Regions from separate parts of the Streptomyces sirii genome, predicted to be linked through region 2. Evidence: predicted binding sites of a transcription regulator. Region 2 holds the regulator's gene; each other region holds the start of a gene.
The links. Region 2 encodes HrcA, which represses chaperone genes, less so after heat shock. Its sites were predicted from a motif close to TTNGCACTCNGNNNNNCNGAGTGCNAA; they were not measured.

Region 1: the regulator HrcA is predicted to act here: its motif matches at 4,084-4,110, upstream of groL (chaperonin GroEL).
Region 3: the regulator HrcA is predicted to act here: its motif matches at 3,681-3,707, upstream of WAB15_RS17685 (FmdB family zinc ribbon protein).

The regions. Positions count from the first base shown of each region.
Region 1 is NZ_CP147982.1:5,448,828-5,456,192, forward strand. It holds gene WAB15_RS24710 (trehalose-6-phosphate synthase) at 1-189, opposite strand, end outside; gene WAB15_RS24715 (glucosyl-3-phosphoglycerate synthase) at 238-1,194, opposite strand; SAM riboswitch class I at 1,393-1,542, shown strand; gene thrC (threonine synthase) at 1,560-2,852, shown strand; gene WAB15_RS24725 (MoaD/ThiS family protein) at 2,910-3,188, shown strand; gene WAB15_RS24730 (cold-shock protein) at 3,669-3,872, shown strand; gene groL (chaperonin GroEL) at 4,274-5,896, shown strand; partial or broken gene WAB15_RS24740 (hypothetical protein) at 6,103-6,423, opposite strand; gene WAB15_RS24745 (hypothetical protein) at 6,452-6,751, opposite strand; gene WAB15_RS24750 (hypothetical protein) at 6,748-7,173, opposite strand.
Region 2 is NZ_CP147982.1:3,256,042-3,263,406, reverse strand. It holds gene WAB15_RS14765 (DUF3097 domain-containing protein) at 36-869, opposite strand; gene WAB15_RS14760 (MBL fold metallo-hydrolase) at 958-1,692, opposite strand; gene hrcA (heat-inducible transcriptional repressor HrcA) at 1,888-2,904, shown strand; gene dnaJ (molecular chaperone DnaJ) at 2,905-4,038, shown strand; gene WAB15_RS14745 (nitronate monooxygenase) at 4,174-5,262, shown strand; gene WAB15_RS14740 (16S rRNA (uracil(1498)-N(3))-methyltransferase) at 5,259-6,002, shown strand; gene WAB15_RS14735 (OsmC family protein) at 6,142-6,573, opposite strand; gene WAB15_RS14730 (histidine triad nucleotide-binding protein) at 6,748-7,107, shown strand; gene WAB15_RS14725 (ribonuclease Z) at 7,114-7,365, shown strand, end outside.
Region 3 is NZ_CP147982.1:3,970,528-3,977,892, forward strand. It holds gene WAB15_RS17670 (penicillin acylase family protein) at 1-265, opposite strand, end outside; gene WAB15_RS17675 (potassium/proton antiporter) at 505-1,986, shown strand; gene WAB15_RS17680 (MFS transporter) at 2,314-3,606, shown strand; gene WAB15_RS17685 (FmdB family zinc ribbon protein) at 3,719-4,051, shown strand; gene WAB15_RS17690 (S-methyl-5'-thioadenosine phosphorylase) at 4,184-5,017, shown strand; gene mscL (large conductance mechanosensitive channel protein MscL) at 6,222-6,731, shown strand; gene WAB15_RS17700 (hypothetical protein) at 6,772-7,038, opposite strand; gene WAB15_RS17705 (GNAT family N-acetyltransferase) at 7,210-7,365, opposite strand, start outside.

The sequences.
Region 1 (7,365 bases), 2.2 Mb from region 2:
ACCGAGCGCCGCGCACACCCACACCGCGTTCGTGTCGGGGCCGATGGCCGACAGCCCGGACACCAGCCCGCCCCCGCCCCGCTTGGCGCCGAGCGCCCCGTCCTCCCCCACGGCGTACGACACCGGCCCGCGATTGGACGCGACGAGAACCTCGGCACCTGCCCGGACCGCACTGCGCTCGGAGACCATGTCGCGACATTAACCCGCCGCAGAACCGCGCAAACGTACGGACACGGGTCAGGCCGCCCGCCGCGCCGCGTACTCCGGTATTTCGGCCATGGGCGGCCGCTCCTCGGTGTCCACGTCCGTGGTGCGGGGGACGAAGCCCTCCTCGCCGCGGTCGAATTGGGTGAGCCGGGGGCGCACCAGGTGGCCGCGGGCGAGGCGGAGCTGGGCGGTGCGGTAGATGGCGGCCGCCATCCGGCCGAGGGCCTGGCCGCCCTGGTGGCGGTGCCTGCGTACGCCGACGTCCACCTGGGCGAGCGCGTCGAGGCCGACGGTGTGCAGGGCGTCGACGAGCAGGCCGAGCTCGACGCCGTAGCCGACCGGGAAGGGCAGACGCTCCAGCAGCGAGCGCCGGGCCGCGTACTCGCCGCCCAGGGGCTGGACGAAGCCGGCCAGCTGCGGCCAGTGGAGGTTCAGCAGCGGGCGGGCGACCAGTTCGGTGACCCGTCCGCCCTGCTCGCCCGGGCGACCGCCGGTCTCCAGGGGGCGGTCGTACATCGCCTTGACGAAGTGGACGTCGGGGTCGGTCAGCAGCGGGCCGACGATCCCGGACACGAAGGTGGCGGAGAACTCCCGCAGGTCCGCGTCGACGAAGCAGATGATGTCGCCGGTGGTGACCAGCAGCGAGCGCCACAGGACCTCGCCCTTGCCGGGCAGCGCGGGCAGCCGGGGCAGAACGGTGTCGCGGTGGACGACCCGGGCGCCGGCCGCGGCCGCGACCTCGGCGGTGCGGTCGGTGGACCCGGAGTCCAGCACCACCAGCTCGTCGACCAGGGGGACGGCGCCGCTCATCAGCTCGGCGCGGATCGCGGCCACGATCGCGCCGACCGTGGCCTCCTCGTCCAGCGCGGGCAGCACGACGCTGACCGTACGGCCCGTCTGGCGCTTGGCCTCCAGCAGCTGCTCCAGCGGACGGTCCGCGGCCGACCAGGAGCGGCTGCTCAGCCAGCGCTCCACCTCTTCCAGCACGTCTACGACTCCTCGGTGGCCGCCGGTGCCGCGACCGGTAGGCAATCCATCGTGTGGGCCATTCTGTGATCCATCTCGCGGTTCGGACGACTATCTCAACTGTCAGTGCCTTCGGTTACAGTCTTGAACAACGCGGATGGCCGTCGCATGTCGGGGTCGCCGCGCCACAAACGCCTGGGTTTCGCCCCAGCGCCATACCGCTCATCCAGAGGGGCAGAGGGAAACGGCCCGTTGAAGCCCCGGCAACCCTCCAGTCGGTCTCCGTCGCGATCATCGCGCGCGAGGCTCCCGGCTAGGGAAGGTGCCAAATCCGTCTCATGGCGAGATGCGCCATGAGGAAGATGAGGAGAAAGGGCCTCGCCTCCATGGCTGTGTACAGCACCGAAGTCACCGAAAACGCCTCCCCCGTCGCTCTGGGGCCCGCCGTCGCGCTGTCCTGCCGCGAGTGCGGTGAGCGCTTCGACCTGGGGCCGCTCTTCGCCTGCTCGAGTTGTTTCGGGCCGCTGGAGGTGGCGTACGAGCTGCCGAGCGGCGACCCCGAGGCCCTGCGCAAGCAGATCGAGGCCGGTCCGGACAACATCTGGCGCTACGCCCCGCTGCTGCCCGTCCCCGCCGACGTGGCGGACAAGCCGAATCTGAACCCCGGCGGCACCAAGCTCGTCAAGGCCGACCGGCTCGCCGCCGAGCTGGGCGTCACCGGCGCCCTCTACGTCAAGGACGACTCCGGCAACCCGACGCACTCCTTCAAGGACCGGGTCGTCGCGATCGCCGTCGAGGCCGCCCGCGCCTTCGGCTTCACGACGCTGTCCTGCTCCTCCACGGGCAACCTCGCCGGCGCGGTCGGCGCCGCGGCCCGCCGCGCGGGCTTCAAGTCCTGCGTGTTCATCCCGCACGACCTGGAGGCCGGCAAGGTCGTCATGGCCGCCGTCTACGGCGGCGACCTGGTCGGCATCGAGGGCAACTACGACGACGTCAACCGCTTCTGCTCGGAGCTCATCGGCGACCCGCTGGGCGAGGGCTGGGGCTTCGTCAACGTCAACCTCCGCCCCTATTACGGCGAGGGCTCCAAGACGCTGGCGTACGAGATCTGCGAGCAGCTGGGCTGGCGGCTCCCGGACCAGATCGTCATCCCCGTCGCGTCCGGCTCGCAGCTGACGAAGATCGACAAGGGGCTCAAGGAGCTGATCGCCCTCGGGCTGGTCGAGGATCGGCCGTACCGGATCTTCGGTGCCCAGGCGGAGGGCTGCTCGCCGGTGTCGACGGCCTTCAAGGCCGGGCACGACGTCGTGCGCCCGCAGAAGCCGAACACCATCGCCAAGTCGCTGGCGATCGGCAATCCGGCCGACGGCCCGTATGTGCTCGACATCGCGCGCCGTACGGGCGGTGCGGTGGAGCACGTCGACGACGAGCAGGTCGTGGACGCGATCAAGCTGCTGGCCCGGACGGAGGGGATCTTCGCGGAGACCGCGGGCGGTGTGACCGTCGGCGTCACCAGGAAGCTGATCGAGGACGGTGTGCTCGACCCGTCCCTGACCACCGTCGTCCTCAACACGGGTGACGGCCTCAAGACGCTTGACGCCGTCGCGCCGACGTCCGGGCCCACGGCCACGATCCGCCCGAGTCTGGACGCGTTCCGCGAGGCCGGCCTGGCAGGCTGAGCCACGGCTCCACGCACCCGTACCCGTACTCCCCCAACCTGTCCGGAAGGCAGAACCATGAGCGTCAAGGTCCGCATCCCCACCATCCTCCGTACGTACACCGGTGGTGAGGCCGAGGTCACCGCCGAGGGCGCGACCCTCTCCGAGGTGATCGCCGACCTGGAGAAGAACCACCAGGGCATCGCGGCCCGTGTACTGGACGACGCCGGCAAGCTGCGCCGCTTCGTGAACGTCTACGTCAACGACGACGATGTGCGCTTCGAGCAGGGCCTGGAGACGCCGACGCCGGACGGTGCGGGCGTCTCCATCATCCCGGCGGTCGCCGGCGGCTGCTGAGAACGTGCCCGGTGGCCGTCGATCGGTCTCCACCGATCGACCACCAGGGGCGCTAATTTGCGCCATCTCTTCACCCACTTGACCGGAATTGCCCCGTCCGTTGAAATCGGACGGGGCAATTCCGCTTAGTGAAAGGGGATACCATTGTGGTGATCCCCGTTCCGGATAACTCCGCGCACGTGCCGAACGCATAGGAAACCGCGGAGAGTTGTGCTCAAAGTGTGTGCGGCATTTGTCGCTTACGTGAGCTATGCCCGGCCCGACTTGCCCCGGAGAAACGGGATTTCATCGCCTATTGCCGATTCCGCGGCGCCAGAATTCTCGTCCGATTGACCTGTTGCGCTGGGCATCGGTGCAGATACATTCAGCGGCGGTCGACGCGTTCCGGCGCACACCCCACGGGCCATTTCGCGGGGTGAGGTCTGACCCGGGTCCGCGGAGTGCGGTCCTGCGCAAGGGCCAGTAATAGGGGAGTTAGGCATGGCTCAGGGCACCGTCAAGTGGTTCAACGCGGAGAAGGGGTACGGCTTCATCGCGGTCGACGGTGGTGCGGATGTATTCGTCCACTACAGCGCGATTCAGATGGACGGCTACCGCACCCTTGAGGAGGGTCAGCGGGTCGAGTTCGAGATCTCGCAGGGCCAGAAGGGGCCGCAGGCGGACATGGTCAGGGTGAGCGCCTGAGGCGCGGGCCGACTGCAGCGTAGAGAAGGCCCGTACCCCGTCGAGGGGTACGGGCCTTCTGCCTGCCCTCCAGGCGACGGGACCTGAGCCCCCGTCGCCTGCGGTCGCGCGGTGCCGCGCGGTGCCCCGTCGGTGCCCGCCGGGCGGCTCGCGCCCGCCCGCCGCACACCCCTCACCCACCCGCCGCCCCTCGATGACCCCCTCCAGGTGGCTTGCACTCGCCCTGCCCGAGTGCTAATCATTGGCGTTAGCACTCTCCGAGTGAGAGTGACAGAACTTGGATCGGGCCGGTGAGGTCCGGACGCCGGGTGGGGCAAGGAACCACACGGCGCACGGGCCGTCCGTCGCGGGCACGGGTGCCGATCCGGAGAAATCCACCCCGTCCGGGAGGACCACTTCACATGGCCAAGATCATCGCGTTCGACGAGGAGGCACGGCGCGGTCTCGAGCGCGGGATGAACCAGCTCGCCGACGCCGTCAAGGTCACCCTCGGCCCCAAGGGCCGCAACGTCGTCCTCGAGAAGAAGTGGGGCGCCCCCACGATCACCAACGATGGTGTCTCCATCGCCAAGGAGATCGAGCTCGAGGACCCGTACGAGAAGATCGGCGCCGAGCTGGTCAAGGAGGTCGCGAAGAAGACGGACGACGTCGCCGGTGACGGCACGACGACCGCGACCGTCCTGGCCCAGGCTCTGGTCCGCGAGGGCCTGCGCAACGTCGCCGCCGGCGCCAACCCGATGGCCCTCAAGCGCGGTATCGAGAAGGCCGTCGAGGCCGTCTCCGCCGCCCTGCTGGAGCAGGCCAAGGATGTGGAGACCAAGGAGCAGATCGCCTCCACCGCCTCCATCTCCGCCGCCGACACCCAGATCGGCGAGCTGATCGCCGAGGCCATGGACAAGGTCGGCAAGGAAGGCGTCATCACCGTCGAGGAGTCCCAGACCTTCGGTCTGGAGCTGGAGCTCACCGAGGGTATGCGCTTCGACAAGGGCTACATCTCGGCGTACTTCGCCACCGACATGGAGCGTATGGAGGCGTCGCTCGACGACCCGTACATCCTGATCGTCAACTCCAAGATCGGCAACGTGAAGGACCTGCTGCCGCTCCTGGAGAAGGTCATGCAGTCCGGCAAGCCGCTGCTGATCATCGCCGAGGACGTCGAGGGCGAGGCCCTGTCGACCCTGGTCGTCAACAAGATCCGCGGCACCTTCAAGTCCGTCGCCGTCAAGGCCCCGGGCTTCGGCGACCGCCGCAAGGCCATGCTCGGCGACATCGCCATCCTCACCGGTGGCACCGTCATCTCCGAGGAGGTCGGCCTCAAGCTGGAGAACGCCGGTCTCGACCTGCTCGGCCGCGCCCGCAAGGTCGTCATCACCAAGGACGAGACCACCATCGTCGACGGTGCCGGCGACAGCGACCAGGTCCAGGGCCGCGTCAACCAGATCCGCGCCGAGATCGAGAACTCGGACAGCGACTACGACCGCGAGAAGCTGCAGGAGCGCCTGGCGAAGCTCGCCGGCGGTGTTGCGGTCATCAAGGCCGGTGCCGCGACCGAGGTCGAGCTCAAGGAGCGCAAGCACCGCATCGAGGACGCCGTTCGCAACGCGAAGGCGGCCGTCGAGGAGGGCATCGTCGCCGGCGGTGGCGTGGCCCTGCTGCAGGCCTCCTCGGTCTTCGAGAAGCTGGACCTGGAGGGTGACGAGGCGACCGGTGCCAACGCCGTGAAGCTCGCCCTGGAGGCCCCGCTCAAGCAGATCGCCGTCAACGGTGGTCTCGAGGGTGGCGTCGTCGTGGAGAAGGTGCGCAACCTGGCCGTCGGCCACGGTCTGAACGCCGCCACCGGCGAGTACGTCGACATGATCGCCGAGGGCATCCTCGACCCGGCGAAGGTGACCCGCTCTGCCCTGCAGAACGCCGCCTCCATCGCCGCGCTGTTCCTCACCACCGAGGCCGTCATCGCCGACAAGCCGGAGAAGGCCGCCGCGGCCGCTCCGGGCGGCATGCCGGGCGGTGACATGGACTTCTGATCCCCTGGGGATCGGAACGCTGATCCTCCCGGATCACACGTCCGCACATACGTCGGGGCGGCACCCTCCTCCCAGGGGGTGCCGCCCCGACGGCGTTGTACGCGCGTGCCGGTCTGCGGTGGTGCGCGGGTTCGGGTGGTGCGGACGTGCCGGTCGGGTCCACATGCTGGAGCACCAGATCCATCACGCCCTCACCGAGGAACGGCGGACGCCCCGTCGACCCGTTCCATCACGATGTACGGAACGAACGTGCCGTCCACCACGTCCTCGTCGGTGTCGTGGACCGCGACGATCGACGGATGGTTGAGCGAGGCCGCCGAACGCGCCTCGCTCCGGAAGCGCGCCAGCGACTCCGGGGCCCCGACCAGGTCCGACCGCAGGGTCTTGACCGCGACGCCGCGATCGAGCCGCAGATCGTGCGCGGCGTGGACCTCGGCGGTGCCGCCCCGCCCGAGCCGGTCGCCCAGCTCGTACCGGCCTCCCAGCCGGCGTGCTCCCGCGGTGTGCGGGCCCGGGGGAGAGCCCACGGACGCCCCCGCCTCCCTCACCGGCTCCTCACCGCGCGTCCTCGGCCGCGTCGGCGTCGGCATCGTCCGCCGCCTTCTCGGCGTCCTGGACCCTCTTCTCCATCTCGGCCTCCTCGGCGGATGAGCCGGATGAGCCGGATGGGCCGGAGGACCCGGACGGCCCGTCGGACGCGGAGGACCCCTGTGTCGCCGAGGACGACGCACCACTTCGGGCGGAGTCCCCCGAGGACGCCCGGCCGGAGTCCTGCGAACAGCCGGTGGCCGCCAGGACCGGTACCGCGACCGCCGCCGTCAGCAGCAGCGCGATCCGCCGGGACCGTCGCCTCATGAGCCGCTGCCGCCCTTGGCGTCGTCCTTCTTCGCGCACCAGGCCGAGACGGCCTTGAGGTCACGGAGCTTGCGGGTGAGGGTCGGCTTCAGCTCCTTGCGGTGGGTGAGCCGGTCCTGGAGGAACGTGGCCACCGCGTCGTGGTTCTTGGCGTGGGCCTTCTTCACCCGCTCCTCCATCCGCGCGATCGAACCGCGGGTGTGCGCATCGCCGTTGAGCCGGTCGAGCGCCTTGTTGATGCGCTCCTCGATCCGCGGCACCCGAGAACAAAGGCCCTTGCCCTTGCCGCCGGACTGCGAGGCCGTCGCCGTGGGGGCCGGGCCGTCGTCCGCCGCGTTCGCCGGCCCCGCCGTGGCCAGCAGGGAACCGGTGAGGGCGAAGGCGGCCAGAACTCCTGCCACGGCGCTCTTGGGACGCTGCATGGTGGTGCTCCCTTCCAGGAACGAATGGGTTTCCACAGATGGTTGGACCCGGCCGCATCCGGCCTCACGGGGAGGCGGACCGGCCGCGGCACAGAACGTAGGAGCCTTCTTTGTGGGGATCTTGTGACTCGGCGCGGAGTGCGTCGTCCGCTGCCGTGGCGGTCTACGTCGTCCCCTGGAGGAGCGGAGGCA
Region 2 (7,365 bases):
GTCACCCGTGACCGCCGTCGCCCGGCCCCGCCGCGTCATCCGTCCCCGCCGACCGTGACGAAATCGATCAACTCCTCGACCCGCCCGAGGAGTTGCGGCTCCAGGTCCTTGTAGGACCGCACGCAGGACAGAATCCGCTGCCACGCCGCCCCCGTGTTCTCCGGCCAGCCCAGCGCCCGGCACACCCCCGTCTTCCAGTCCTGGCCGTGCGGGACGGCGGGCCATGCCGCGATCCCCACCGACGACGGCTTCACGGCCTCCCACACGTCGATGTACGGGTGGCCCACGACCAGGGCGTGCTCGCCGGTGACCTCGGCGGCGATGCGGGACTCCTTGGAGCCGGGCACCAGGTGGTCCACCAGCACCCCCAGCCGGGCGTCAGGTCCGGGGGAGAAGCCGCGGACGATCGCCGGGAGGTCGTCGATGCCCTCCAGGTACTCCACGACGACGCCCTCGATGCGCAGATCGTCGCCCCAGACCCGCTCGACCAGCTCGGCGTCGTGCCGGCCCTCCACATAGATGCGCCCGGCGCGTGCGACCCGGGCGCGGGCGCCGGGGACGGCGAGTGATCCCGAGGCCGTACGGGCGGGGCCGTCGGGCGATGGGCGGTGCTGCGGGCGCACGAGGGTGACGACCTTGCCCTCCAGGAGGAAGCCGCGCGGGGTCATGGGGAAGACGCGGTGCTTGCCGAAGCGGTCCTCCAGGGTGACCGTGGGCCCCTCGGCGGTCTTCTCGCAGCGGATCACGGCGCCGCAGAAGCCCGTGGTGACCTCCTCGACGACCAGATCGGGGTCGGCCGGCACCTCGGGCGCGGGGCGCCGCGTCTTCCAGGGCGGGGTCAGGTCGGGGCTGTAGCGCTTGCTCTGCATGGGCCTGTTCTATACGAGATCACGGCGACGGGACCCGAAGACGGCGGGCCCCAAGGCAGCGGGCCCCGATCGCGGCGGAGACCGGCCCTCAGGAGGGCGGGACGCCGAAGAGGGCCGTCAGGGCGTCGCGCTGGGCGCGGACGAAGGCGGCGTCGACCACGGCGCCATGGCCGGGGACGTACCGCGCGTCCTCGCCTCCGAGGGCCAGCAGGCGGTCCAGGGCCGCGGGCCACTGCTGGGGCAGCGCGTCCGGGCCGGCCTGCGGTTCGCCGGACTCCTCGACCAGGTCGCCGCAGAAGACGATCTCGGGTGCACCGTGCCGGCCGGGCACCAGGACCGCCAGGTCGTGGGCGGTGTGGCCGGGACCCACGTTGGCCAGCAGCACCTGCCGGTCGCCGAGATCGACGGTCAGCTGGCCGTGCACGTGGTGGTGCGGGGCGACCAGCAGATCGGCGGCCTCCGCCGCGGCGTCCCGCTCGACGCCGTGGCGCATCGCGTCGTGCCGCAGCTCGTCCTTGCCGCGCCGGAGCAGCTCGCCCAGGCCGGCCGCGCCGAACACCTCGACGCCCGCGAACGCGGCGGTGCCCAGCACATGATCGAAATGCGGGTGGGTGAGCGCGACATGCGTCACTTCCCGGCCCAGTACGCCGCGGATCGCCCGACGCAGGTCCGCGCCGTCCCGGATGCTCGCACCGGTGTCCACGATCATGACGCCGGCCGACCCGGTGATCACGCCGATCGTCTCGTCCCAGCCCGGCATCCGGCGCCTGGCGACACCGTCACCGAGCTGTTCCCACCCGGCCTCTTCCCAAGCAGTGCCCATACCGAGACGCTAGCTCCATCGCGATAGCGTTGCCCGGCGGATCGGCCGAAGACGGTCATCCGGCGGACGCCGCGGGAGGTCACCCTTGCCGTGGCCGTGCTACCCGGCCGTACACTGGCTCCGGGTCTGGCACTCGGCCCGTGTGAGTGCCAGGAGTAACGAAACGGCGGACGGCCGGACTGGAGGTGCGCGGGAATGCTCAGCGAACGCAGGCTCGAAGTGCTGCGCGCCATCGTCCAGGACTATGTCGGGACGGAGGAGCCGGTCGGCTCCAAGGCGCTCACCGAGCGGCATCAGCTGGGGGTCTCCCCGGCCACCGTCCGCAACGACATGGCAGCCCTGGAGGACGAGGGCTTCATCGCCCAGCCGCACACGAGCGCGGGGCGGATCCCGACCGACAAGGGCTACCGCCTCTTCGTCGACAAGCTGGCCGGCGTCAAGCCGCTGTCCAGCCCGGAGCGGCGGGCGATCCAGAACTTCCTGGACGGCGCCGTCGACCTCGACGACGTGGTGGGCCGCACGGTGCGGCTGCTGGCGCAGCTGACCCGGCAGGTCGCGGTGGTGCAGTACCCGTCCCTGACGCGGTCCACGGTCCGGCACGTCGAGCTGCTGGCGCTGGCCCCGGCCCGGTTGATGCTCGTACTGATCACCGACACCGGACGGGTCGAGCAGCGGCTGATCGACTGCCAGACGCCGTTCGCCGAGACCTCGCTGGCGGACCTGCGGGCGCGGCTCAACAGCCGGGTCGTGGGGCGCCGGTTCGCGGATGTGCCGCCGTTGGTGCAGGATCTTCCGGAGTCCTTCGAACAGGACGACCGCAGCACGGTCTCGACAGTGCTGTCGGTGTTGCTGGAGACTTTGGTGGAGGAGACCGAAGAGCGGCTGATGATCGGCGGCACCGCCAATCTCACGCGCTTCGGTCACGATTTCCCCCTGACCATCCGTCCGGTGCTGGAGGCCCTTGAGGAGCATGTGGTGCTGCTCAAGTTGCTCGGCGAGGCCAAGGACTCGGGCATGACCGTACGTATCGGGCATGAGAATGCCCACGAAGGCCTGACGTCCACATCGGTCGTCGCGGTCGGTTACGGTTCGGGCGACGAGGCAGTCGCCAAACTCGGCGTGGTCGGACCGACCCGCATGGACTACCCCGGAACGATGGGAGCGGTACGCGCAGTGGCACGTTACGTCGGACAGATCCTGGCGGAGTCGTAAGTGGCCACGGATTACTACGCGGTCCTGGGCGTACGGCGCGATGCCTCGCAGGACGAGATCAAGAAGGCCTTCCGGAGGCTGGCGCGCGAGCTGCACCCGGACGTGAACCCGGATCCCAAGACCCAGGAGCGGTTCAAGGAGATCAACGCCGCTTACGAGGTCCTGTCGGATCCGCAGAAGAAGCAGGTCTACGACCTCGGCGGAGACCCGCTGTCGCAGTCTGGCGGTGGCGGCGCGGGCGGCTTCGGCGCGGGCTTCGGCAACTTCTCCGACATCATGGACGCCTTCTTCGGCACGGCCTCGCAGCGCGGACCGCGCTCGCGCACCCGCCGCGGCCAGGACGCCATGATCCGGCTCGACATCGAGCTGAACGAGGCCGCCTTCGGCACGACCAAGGACATCCAGGTCGACACCGCCGTGGTCTGCACGACGTGCACCGGTGAGGGCGCGGCGCCGGGGACCTCGGCGCAGACCTGTGACATGTGCCGCGGCCGCGGTGAGGTCTCGCAGGTCACCCGGTCCTTCCTCGGCCAGGTCATGACGTCGCGGCCGTGCCCGCAGTGCCAGGGCTTCGGCACGGTCGTGCCGACGCCGTGCCCCGAGTGCGCGGGCGACGGGCGGATCCGTTCCCGTCGCACGCTGACGGTCAAGATCCCGGCCGGTGTCGACAACGGCACCCGGATCCAGCTCGCGGGCGAGGGCGAGGTCGGCCCCGGCGGCGGCCCCGCCGGCGACCTCTACGTCGAGATCCACGAGCTGCCGCACCAGGTCTTCCAGCGGCGCGGGGACGATCTGCACTGCACGGTCACCATCCCGATGACGGCGGCGTCGCTGGGCACGAAGTGCCCGCTGGAGACGCTGGACGGGATGGAGGAGATCGATGTGCGGCCCGGCACCCAGTCCGGGCAGTCGATTCCGCTGCACCAGCGCGGGGTGACGCATCTGCGGGGCAACGGCCGCGGCGATCTCATCGTCCATGTCGAGGTGCAGACCCCGACCAAGCTCGATCCCGAGCAGGAGGAGCTGCTGCGGCGGCTCGCCAAGCTGCGCGGCGAGGAGCGCCCCACGGGCCAGTTTCAGCCGGGGCAGCAGGGGTTGTTCTCCCGACTGAAGGACGCGTTCAACGGGCGGTAGGCCACGGCGGTTCCGGGGTCCGGGGCTACGGGAGTGAGTGGCTCCGGACCATGGCCGATCCGGCGCGCCCCAGGCGTGTACCCGCGCCGAGCCCCTGGTGCGGGGGCTCGGCGTTTCCCGTGACACGATGTGCTCATGTCCACCGCACTGACCGATCTCTGCCGCTATCCGATCGTGCAGGCGCCGATGGCGGGAGGCGGCTCCGGTCCCGAGCTGGCCGCCGCCGTCTGCGGCGCCGGCGGTCTCGGCTTCCTCGCCGCCGGTTACAAGACCGCCGACGGCATGTACCAGGAGATCAAACAGCTGCGGTCGCTGACCGACCGGCCCTTCGGCGTCAATCTCTTCATGCCGCAGCCCTCGCTGGCCGACACCGCCGCCGTCGAGGTCTACCGCGAGCAGCTCGCGGGCGAGGCCGCCTGGTACGAGACCGAGCTCGGCGAGACCGACGGGCCCAGCGACGACGGCTACGAGGCCAAGCTCGCGATACTGCGGGAGGACCCGGTGCCGCTGGTGTCCTTCACCTTCGGCTGCCCCTCGCGCGCCGTCCTCGACGCCTTCGCCAAGGTCGGTACGTACACCGTCGTGACGGCCACCACGGCGGCCGAGGCGCAGGCCGCGCAGTGGTCGGGCGCGGACGCGGTGTGTGTGCAGGGCGTGGAGGCCGGCGGCCATCAGGGCACCCACCGGGACGATCCGCACGCGGACGGGACCGGTGCGGGGCTGGGGCTGCTGGCGCTGCTCGGCCAGGTCCGCGAGGCCGTGCAGATCCCGGTGATCGCCGCGGGCGGGCTGATGCGCGGGGCGCAGATCGCCGCCGTACTGGCCGCAGGGGCGACGATGGCGCAGCTGGGGACGGCCTTCCTCGCCACCCCCGAGTCCGGCGCCAACCCGCTGCACAAGCAGGCGCTGACCAACCCCCTGTTCACGCATACGGAGTTGACCCGGGCGTTCTCCGGGCGCCCGGCCCGCGGACTGGTGAACCGCTTCCTGCGCGAACACGGCCCGTACGCCCCGGCCGCCTACCCCGCCGTCCACTACCTCACCTCCACCGTCCGCAAGGCCGCGGCCAAGGCGGGCGACGCGCAGGCCATGAACCTGTGGGCGGGGCAGGGGCACCGGCTGGCCAGGGAACTGCCCGCGGCGCAGCTCGTCGAGGTCCTGGCGGCCGAAACCGACGCGGCACGGGCCGCTCTGGCCCGCCCCGGCAACAGCGGCGCGTCATGACCGCGCCGGTCTTCCTCGTCGACTCGCTCGCGCAGGCACGGGCCGGCGGCACGCTGACCCTGGACGGCCCCGAGGGCCGGCACGCGGTGTCGGTACGGCGGCTGCGGGCCGGCGAGGAGGTCGTACTGACGGACGGTCATGGGACCGGCGCCTACGGCACGGTCGCCTCGGTCGAGGGCAAGGACACGCTCGTCGTCGCCGTCGCGGAGCTGCGCACCGACGATCCGCCGGACCCGGTCATCACCGTCGTCCAGGCGCTCCCCAAGGGCGACCGCGGCGAGCTGGCCGTCGAGACGATGACCGAGACCGGTGTGGACGCCATCGTGCCCTGGCCGGCGGCGCGTTGCGTCACCCAGTGGAAGGGCGAGCGGGCCGCCAAGTCGCTGGGCAAATGGCGCGCCACGGCCCGTGAGGCGGGCAAACAGTCCCGGCGGCTGACCTTCCCGGAGGTCGCCGACCCGCTGACGACGAAGCAGGTCGCCGCCCTGCTGGCCGACGCCGACTTCGCGGCCGTCCTCCACGAGGAGGGCAGCACTCCGCTGGCCACCGCCGAACTCCCCGCCACCGGCCGTATCGTGCTCGTCGTCGGCCCCGAGGGGGGCGTCTCCCCGGAGGAGCTCGCCGTCTTCGCCGAGGCCGGTGCCAAGCCGTACCGCCTGGGTACGACCGTCCTGCGCACCTCCACCGCGGGCACGGCGGCCACGGCCCTGCTGCTGGGCCGCACGGGCCGCTGGAGCTAGGGAACCCCCGGGGTCGCTGCCGAAGGAACCGTCGCACGGCGCACCGACAACGCGGCGGTGCGCCGACCGGCCCCAAAAGCCCGTCGACGCACCGCCGTTCGGTCAACGGCCGGCCGGCCGGTACGGGCCGGCCTCCGCGTCAGCCCAGCAGTTCGGCGTTCAGCGTGATGTTCTTGACGCCCGCCAGCGCCTGGCTCACCGGGCAGTTCTTCTTGGCCGCCTCGGCCGCCGCCTGGAAGTCCGCCTCGGACAGGCCGGGGACGCTGGCCTTGACGGTCAGGACGATGCCGGTGATGCCCTCACCGGGCTGGAAGGTGACATCGGCCTTGGTGTCCAGGGACGCCACGGTGTAGCCCTGGCCCGCCAGGCCGTGCGAGAAGGCCATCGAGTAGCAGGAGGAGTGGGCCGCGGCGATCAGCTCCTCGGGGCTGGTCACGCCGTTCGGCTGCTCCGCGCGGGCGGGCCAGTTCACGTCGTACGTACCGATGTTGGAGGACGCCAGGGCGACGGTGCCCTTCCCCTCCAGGAGGTTGCCTTCCCAGTGGGTCTGGGCGGTGCGCGTGGTTGCCATGGTGCATAACTCCCGGTTGTGGGCGAAAGTGATCACCGCTCAGCTTAGTGATCCCCGGGGGTCGCGTGGCGCCAACGGGTGGGGCGCGCCCGTTCCGCCGCCCCGCCGGCCGCCCGGTAGCATCCCAAGCCGTGCGTACCGTGCGCATGACGGATGACCCGGGAGGAGCCACCGGTGGCGGGAGAACCGCAGGCCGACTGCCTGTTCTGCAAGATCGTGGCGGGGGAGGTGCCGGCGACCATCGTCCGGGAGACCGAGACCACCGTCGCGTTCCGCGACATCAACCCCCAGGCTCCGACGCACGTCCTGGTGATCCCCAAGGTGCACTACCCGGACGCCGCCGCCCTGGCCGCCGCCGAACCGCAGGTGATCGCCGACATACTGCGCGAGTCCCGCGAGGTCGCCGCCGAGGACAAGGTCGAGGACCGGGGCTACCGGGTCGTCTTCAACACCGGCGCCGGCGCCGGCCAGACCGTCTTCCACGCACATCTGCACGTCCTGGGAGGCCGCGGCCTCCAGTGGCCCCCCGGATAGCCGACCGTGTCCGTACGCGAACTGGTCGTCCTCGGTACCGCGAGTCAGGTCCCCACGCGGCACCGCAACCACAACGGCTACCTCCTGCGCTGGGACGGCCAGGGGCTGCTCTTCGACCCCGGTGAGGGCACCCAGCGCCAGATGCTGCGCGCCGGGGTCGCCGCCCACGACCTCAACCGGATCTGCGTCACCCACTTCCACGGCGACCACTCGCTCGGCCTGGCCGGGGTGATCCAGCGGATCAATCTGGACCGGGTG
Region 3 (7,365 bases), 710 kb from region 2:
CCTGGGCGCGGAAGAGGTCCTCGTCGGTGTCGGCGTAGATCTGCGGGATGCCGTTGGCGTCGCGCACCACGTCCACCGGGTTTGTCAGGCCCGGGAGTTTGAGCGAGCCGGTGGTCTGCGGGATGGAGGCGCGTACGGTGCTGACCCCCCAGAACGCGCCGAAACCGATGCCCGCCACGAGCAGCAGCACGACAGTGATCGCGACGAGACGGCCGCGCCGCCCCTTTTTCTTCCTGGGGACTGGGCCGGACTTGTTGGCGGGCATCTCGGTCCTTCGAGGGGCAGGGTGGGAGTGCTGGAGCAACCATAGGCGCACGGGTTCGGCGACCCCTACGCGGAGTCACCACCAGCACATCCGACTTTCAAGCAATGGTAAATTGTTAGTCTCAGTAACTAGATACGGTAAGGAAAGCTACCCAACGGCCCACCGCCCGAACCTGTGCGAGGAAGGACCAGCTCCTGACTGTCGAACACCTCAACGAACTCCTGCTGATCTGCTCACTCGTGCTGCTCATCGCCGTCGTCGCAGTACGGGTTTCCTCGCGCAGCGGGCTCCCCAGCCTGCTCATCTACCTGGGGATAGGCATCGCCATGGGGCAGGACGGCATCGGCGGCGTCGCCTTCGACGGCGCCGAGCTGACCCAGATCCTCGGCTATGCCGCGCTGGTCGTGATCCTCGCCGAGGGCGGCCTGGGCACGAAGTGGAAAGAGATCAAACCGGCACTGCCCCAGGCGGCGGCGCTCTCGACGATCGGCGTCGCGGTGAGCGTGGGGGTCACCGCGGCCGGAGCGCACTATCTGGCCGGAATCGACTGGCACCAGGCGCTGCTGATCGGCGCCGTGGTCTCCTCGACCGACGCCGCAGCGGTCTTCTCCGTCCTGCGCAACGTGCCGCTCCCGTCCCGCCTGACGGGTGTCCTGGAAGCCGAATCCGGCTTCAACGACGCCCCGGTGGTCATCCTCGTCGTCGCCTTCTCCACAGTGGGGCCGGTCGAGGAGTGGTACGTCCTGCTCGGCACGATCGCCCTGGAACTGGCGATCGGCGCCGCCGTCGGACTGACCATCGGCTGGCTCGGTGCATACGGAATGCGCCATGTGGCACTGCCCGCCTCCGGCCTCTACCCGATCGCCGTCATGGCCATCGCGGTGTCGGCGTACGCGGCCGGCGCACTGGCGCACGGCTCCGGCTTCCTCGCCGTCTATCTGGCCGCGGTGATACTCGGCAACGCCAAACTGCCGCACGCACCGGCCACCCGCGGCTTCGCCGAGGGCCTCGGCTGGATCGGCCAGATCGGCATGTTCGTGCTGCTGGGCCTGCTGGTCACGCCGCACAAGCTGATCGACGACTTCGTGCCCGCGCTGGTCATCGGGCTGATCCTGACGATCGTGGCCCGACCGGCGTCGGTGTTCACCGCGCTGCTGCCGTTCCGGGTGCCCTGGCGGGAGAAGACCCTGCTGTCCTGGGCCGGGCTGCGCGGCGCGGTCCCCATCGTGCTGGCCACCATTCCGATGGTGAGCGATGTGCCCGGCAGCGAGCGGGTCTTCAACATCGTCTTCGTACTGGTCGTGGTCTACACCCTCGTCCAGGGGCCGACGCTGCCGTGGCTGGCCCGGCGGCTGAAGCTGGGCAACGGCAAGGAGGCCGCCGACCTGGGCATCGAGTCGGCTCCCCTGGAGCGGCTGCGCGGCCATCTGCTGTCGACGTCCATCGGCCCGACGTCCCGTATGCACGGCGTCGAGGTCGGCGAGCTGCGGATGCCCGCGGGTGCCGCGGTCACCCTCGTCGTCCGGGAGGACTCCAGCTTCGTGCCCTCGCCGACCACGGTGCTGCGGCGCGGCGACGAGCTGCTGGTGGTGGCCACGGATCAGGTGCGCGACGCGGCCGAGCAGCGGCTGCAGGCGGTCTCCCAGGGCGGCAAGCTCGCCGGCTGGCTGGGGACGGGCGGCGCCCCGGGGCGGCACCACCGCGAGCAGGGGCCGCACTGACCGCGGGCCCTGGCCTCGCGGCGCGGCCGCCCCGGAAATGTGCTGCAGATCTCCACGGAACCCAAGGAAATCTGCGTGAAGCCCTGGTTAATCCCAGGGCTTCACGCGCTTGGGCCTGTAGTATGAAAAGGAACAATGACGAACCAACTCTGCCTGACGCAGAGCTGGCGCGACCGCTCGGCGGCCGCGGTCCCCTGCCACACGCAGCCACCTCTCGGGGTGCGGACCATGCGGTATCACTCGGTCCTGCGCGAGAGGACAGCTCTCGGCGCGTACCTGTGACGACCTCGCGGGTGGCGCGCTACCAGGCGGCAGAAAGGCCCGGCCGTGGCATCCGCGGTCAAGGACTCCCGTCCCGGTTACGGACAACTGCTCCGCACCCCAGGTGCATGGACATTCCTGCTGCCCGGCTTTCTGGCCCGGCAGCCCTTCGCGATGCTGACCATCGGCATCGTGCTGCTCGTCGAGTCCACCACCGGCTCGTACGGCACCGCGGGCACGGTGTCGGCCGCCACCGGTGTCTCGATGGCGCTCTTCGCCCCGCAGGGCGGCAAGCTCGCCGACCGCTTCGGCCAGCGCGCGGTGCTGATCCCCGGCGTCCTGGTCCATGTCGCCGGCGTCACGGCCCTGATCACCCTGGCCCTCGCCCACGCCCCCCTGTGGGCACTGCTCGCCGTGGCCGTCCCCACGGGCGCCTCGACCCCGCAGGTCGGCCCGATGGTGCGGGCCCGCTGGGCCTCCCGGCTCGGCGGCAGCCCGTTGATGCCGACGGCCGCCGCCTTCGAGTCGGTGACCGACGAGTTCACCTTCGTGGTCGGCCCCGTCCTGGCGACCGCGCTGTGCACGGGCATCCACCCGGCGGCCGGCCTGATCGCCGAGGCCGCGCTGACGCTGGCCGGCGGGCTGCTGTTCGCCTCGCAGCGGCGCAGCCAGCCGCCGGTGCACCGGGCCGGGGCCGGCGACCGGCCGCGCGTCTCGGCACTGTCGGTGCCCGGCGTCCGCGTCCTGATCGTGGCGTTCCTCGGCATCGGCGCCGTCTTCGGCGGTATGCAGGTCTCGCTGACCGCGTTCACCCAGGACATCGGGCAGCCCGGCATCAACGGCGTGCTCTACGGGATCTTCGCCGGTGGCAACATGCTCGCCGGTATCGCCTGCGGCGCGATCGCCTGGAAGGTCGGCCCGCGGCGCCGGCTGCTGGTCGCCTACGGCCTGCTGGCGCTGGCCACCACTCCCCTGTGGGCGGTGACCGCCGTGCCGCTGCTGGGCGCCGTCGGCCTGGTCGTCGGCCTGTGCATCGCCCCGGCCCTGATCACCGGCTACACGCTCGTCGAGTCGCTGGTGCCGGCCGCCGCCCGTACCGAGGCCTTCACCTGGCTGACCGGCGCGGTCGCGCTGGGCCAGGCGGCCGCGGCCACCTCCGCCGGCCAGCTGGCGGACGGCTTCGGCCCGAGCACCGGCTTCCTGGTGCCGCTGGCGGGCACGGCGCTGGCCCTGGTGGTGCTGGTCGCACTCCGCGCCCACCTGCGGCCGCGCTCCTCGACCGTGGTCGCCTCCCAGGGCGACGCCACCGTCTCCCCCGCTGCCGCCGACGACCGGGAGCGGGAGCTGACGAGCGCCTGAACGGACGTGGAGTCGGTCACCGTATCCCCGTCACGGTGGACTGACGGGCCGGAATACTGCAAGATGGAGCGTCGTTAGCACTCATCGAGTGAGAGTGCCAGGAGGAAGTCAAGTGCCGACCTACCAGTACCAGTGCACCGAGTGCGGCGAGGGCCTCGAGGCGGTGCAGAAGTTCACCGACGACGCGCTCACGGAGTGCCCCAGCTGCAACGGACGCCTCAAGAAGGTGTTCTCCGCGGTCGGCATCGTCTTCAAGGGCTCCGGCTTCTACCGCAACGACAGCCGCGGTTCGTCGTCCAGCAGCAGCCCCGCGAAGAGCTCCTCCTCGTCGAGCGGCACGTCCTCCTCGGACTCCGCCGGCTCCTCGTCGAGCAGCTCCGACTCCGCGTCCTCCACCCCGGCCGCGGCCTCCAGCAGCACGTCGAGCACCAGCTCCGCGGCCTGACCGCACCCCGCACTTCTTCGGACCCCGCCGTCTTCTTGGACGGCGGGGTCCGGTCGTTCCGGTGCCCGCCGGAGGCGGCGGGATCGCTGAACGCGGGGCCGGCCGGCACCGGGTCCCGATAGTGTGACCCGCATGGCTGACGCGGAGATAGGTGTCATCGGCGGCTCGGGGTTCTACTCCTTCCTCGACGACGTGACCGAGATCACGGTGGACACCCCCTACGGTCCCCCCAGCGACTCACTGTTCCTGGGCGAGATCGCCGGCCGCCAGGTCGCCTTCCTGCCCCGGCACGGCCGCGGCCACCACCTCCCGCCGCACCGCATCAACTACCGCGCCAACCTGTGGGCGCTGCGCTCCGTCGGCGTACGGCAGGTCCTCGGCCCGTGCGCGGTCGGCGGTCTGCGCCCCGAGTACGGCCCCGGCACGCTGCTCGTCCCCGACCAGCTCGTCGACCGCACCAAAGCGCGCCCGCAGACCTACTTCGACGGCCACCCGCTGCCGGACGGCAGCGTCCCCAACGTCGTCCACCTCACCTTCGCCGACCCGTACTGCCCCACCGGGCGTCAGGCCGCTCTCACGGCCGCCGGCGGCCGCGACTGGGAGCCGGTCGACGGCGGCACGCTCGTCGTCATCGAGGGTCCGCGCTTCTCCACCCGCGCCGAATCGCGCTGGCACGCCGCCCAGGGCTGGTCGGTGGTCGGCATGACCGGCCACCCCGAAGCGGTCCTGGCCCGCGAACTGAGCCTGTGCTACACCTCGTTGTCCCTGGTCACCGACCTGGACGCGGGCACCGAGACCGGCGATGGCGTCTCCCACGAAGAGGTGCTGGCCGTCTTCTCCCAGAACGTCGGCCGACTGCGCGAGGTGCTCTTCGACGCGGTCGCCGCACTGCCCGACAACACCGCCAGGGACTGCCTGTGCGTCGACGCCCACGCGGGCTGGGAGCTGGGCATCGAGCTGCCGTGAGGCGGCGACGGGGTGCACGTCGTGACGGGTGCACGTCGCGACGGGGTGTCCCTGGCGACGTGGTGACGTGAGCCTGGTGCCAGGCGCCTCTCCCGGGTGGCCGGGTTATCCACAAAGGCGGGGTCGTCCACAGACCGGAGCGGGCGGGGGCGAACTGCGGCACGGTGAGACGTAGCCCAAGGCAAACCCCTCCTCACAGGCGGTCCTCCATGCCCAGCACCTTCGCCGACCCGACGCCGCAGACCCTCCGCTGCGCCCCTCAGCCCGACCCCCCGCTGCCCACACCGCCGCGCCGCGAAGTGGCGCAGTTCGCGCCGGTGCGGGCCACGCCCGCTCGTCATCGGTTACGAAGGTTCACGCGACAGCGCCGTGCAGCCCTGGCGGGAGCCGCCATGACCGCGGCCGCACTGATCGTTTCCGTGCAGACAGACGCCGACGACGCAAGCACGCGGTGCTCAGCGCACATCGCCACACACAAAGATCGATTTACGCGACCCGACGGACGTCCGCACGGACCCATAGCCCGGAAATGAGAAGTGCGTCACCAATCGAAAGTCTTCGCCTCGGCGCACGTCTGATCGCCAAAGCGCTCATGACAGCGGCGATATTTCAGAGAACTTTCAACGAACTTCCGTGGGCGACGGCCATATTCGTCCACTTCTCCCCGGCTCTTCCCGTCTCTCTTTCCCCCTCACCCGCGGACTTCCTTGAGCTTGTCACCACCCGCCTCAAGTCGGTCGCACACACGAGACGATCACCGCCTCCTTAAACCCCGCCTTGTCGTCAGAGAATCACTTATTGACGACGACGAGCCGCCCGACACCGTGGGCGCCCGCCCGGGGAGGGAGCAGCCTCCGGACGGGGACGGCGCGGGGACAGCCGGCCCGGCGGGCAGCGACTTTCCAACCCCTGCGGAGCAAGCATTTCCCCTTCCCCTCTTCTTCCGACCTGACCTGGCAGCAAGTCGGAACTCAAATGTCCATACGTGACTATGAAACGGAAAGGCAGGCATTCGACCACGCACCCACGCTCCACTCGCCTCACCACACCGAACCATGAAGCAAAGCGGAGATCGCCCATATCTCGACCAGCACCAAAAGGGAGCCTTATGGAAAAGCATCTCACATGACCCGAGTTGCGCAGCCTGAGCAGGTCCGGGATCATCCTTCGAGGCGCATCGGCCAGACAAGAAGGGTCCTCATAGGTGAGCACGGAGAAGAGAAGCGTCCTCGCAGGCTTCCGGGAATTCCTGATGCGAGGCAACGTCGTCGAACTCGCGGTCGCGGTCGTCGTCGGTGCGGCGTTCACCAACATCGTCAACGCGGTGGTGAAGGGCGTCATCAGCCCCATCGTGGGCGCCCTCGGCTCGCAGAACCTGGACCACTACCAGTCCTGCTTGACCGAGACGTGCGCCAAGGACCCCAAGACGGGCGCGTTCACCGACGGCATCTACATCCTCTGGGGCTCGGTGCTGAGCGCCGCGCTGACGTTCCTGATCACCGCAGCGGTCGTCTACTTCCTCATGATCCTTCCGATGAACAAGTGGAAGGAACGCCAGGACGCCAAGAAGCCGGTCGATGACACCCCGGTGTCCCAGACCGAGGTCGAGCTGCTCGCCGAGATCCGCGATGCGCTGATCGCCCAGCGCGGCGGCTCGCCCACCCTGCCGCCCTCCGCCTCGGGGACCATCGGCTCCCAGAAGACCCACGAGTAGCAGGCGCCAGAGGCCGGCACATGCCGCCCCCTCGCCTCGCTCAGAGGTGGTGGGGCGGCTTTTCGTCGAGGAAGCGGGCGAGATCGGCGGCGCTGTCACCGCCGGCCGGGCGCTCGCCCCAGCCGCGATCGGTGTCGTCGGAGGACTGCTGGCTCAGCGGGTCGTCGAAGATCAGCCTCGCGGCGGGCTTGCGGGTCGGGCGCGGTACCGGCGCAGCGGCCGGAGCCTGGACGCCGCTGCCGTCGCCATCGGTAGCGGCGGCGGCCTCGGGCCCGGGGGTCTGCTCGGATTCGGGGGTGGTGCTCACGTCTCCAGGGTACGGGCGGGCCGGGCACTGCCGCCGTTCAGCACGCACGTACGCCGGCCGGCGAGCGTGAGCCGGACGGCCACGCAGCCGGTCGGCCGCCCAGCCACTCGGTCAGTCGGCCAGTGAGCCGGTCGGCCAGCCACTCGGCCGGTCGGCCGGTCGGTGAGACAGTCAGTCGGTCAAGGAGAGCTCCCCGACGACCTGGTCGCCGCTCAGCTCTCCGGTCCGCACGAAGCCGAGTCGCCGGTAGAACCGTTCCGGGCCGTGCTCCCCCGGGACCCAGGTCACCGTCGCCCGGCTCTGCCCGCGCCCGCGGATTTCCTCGCA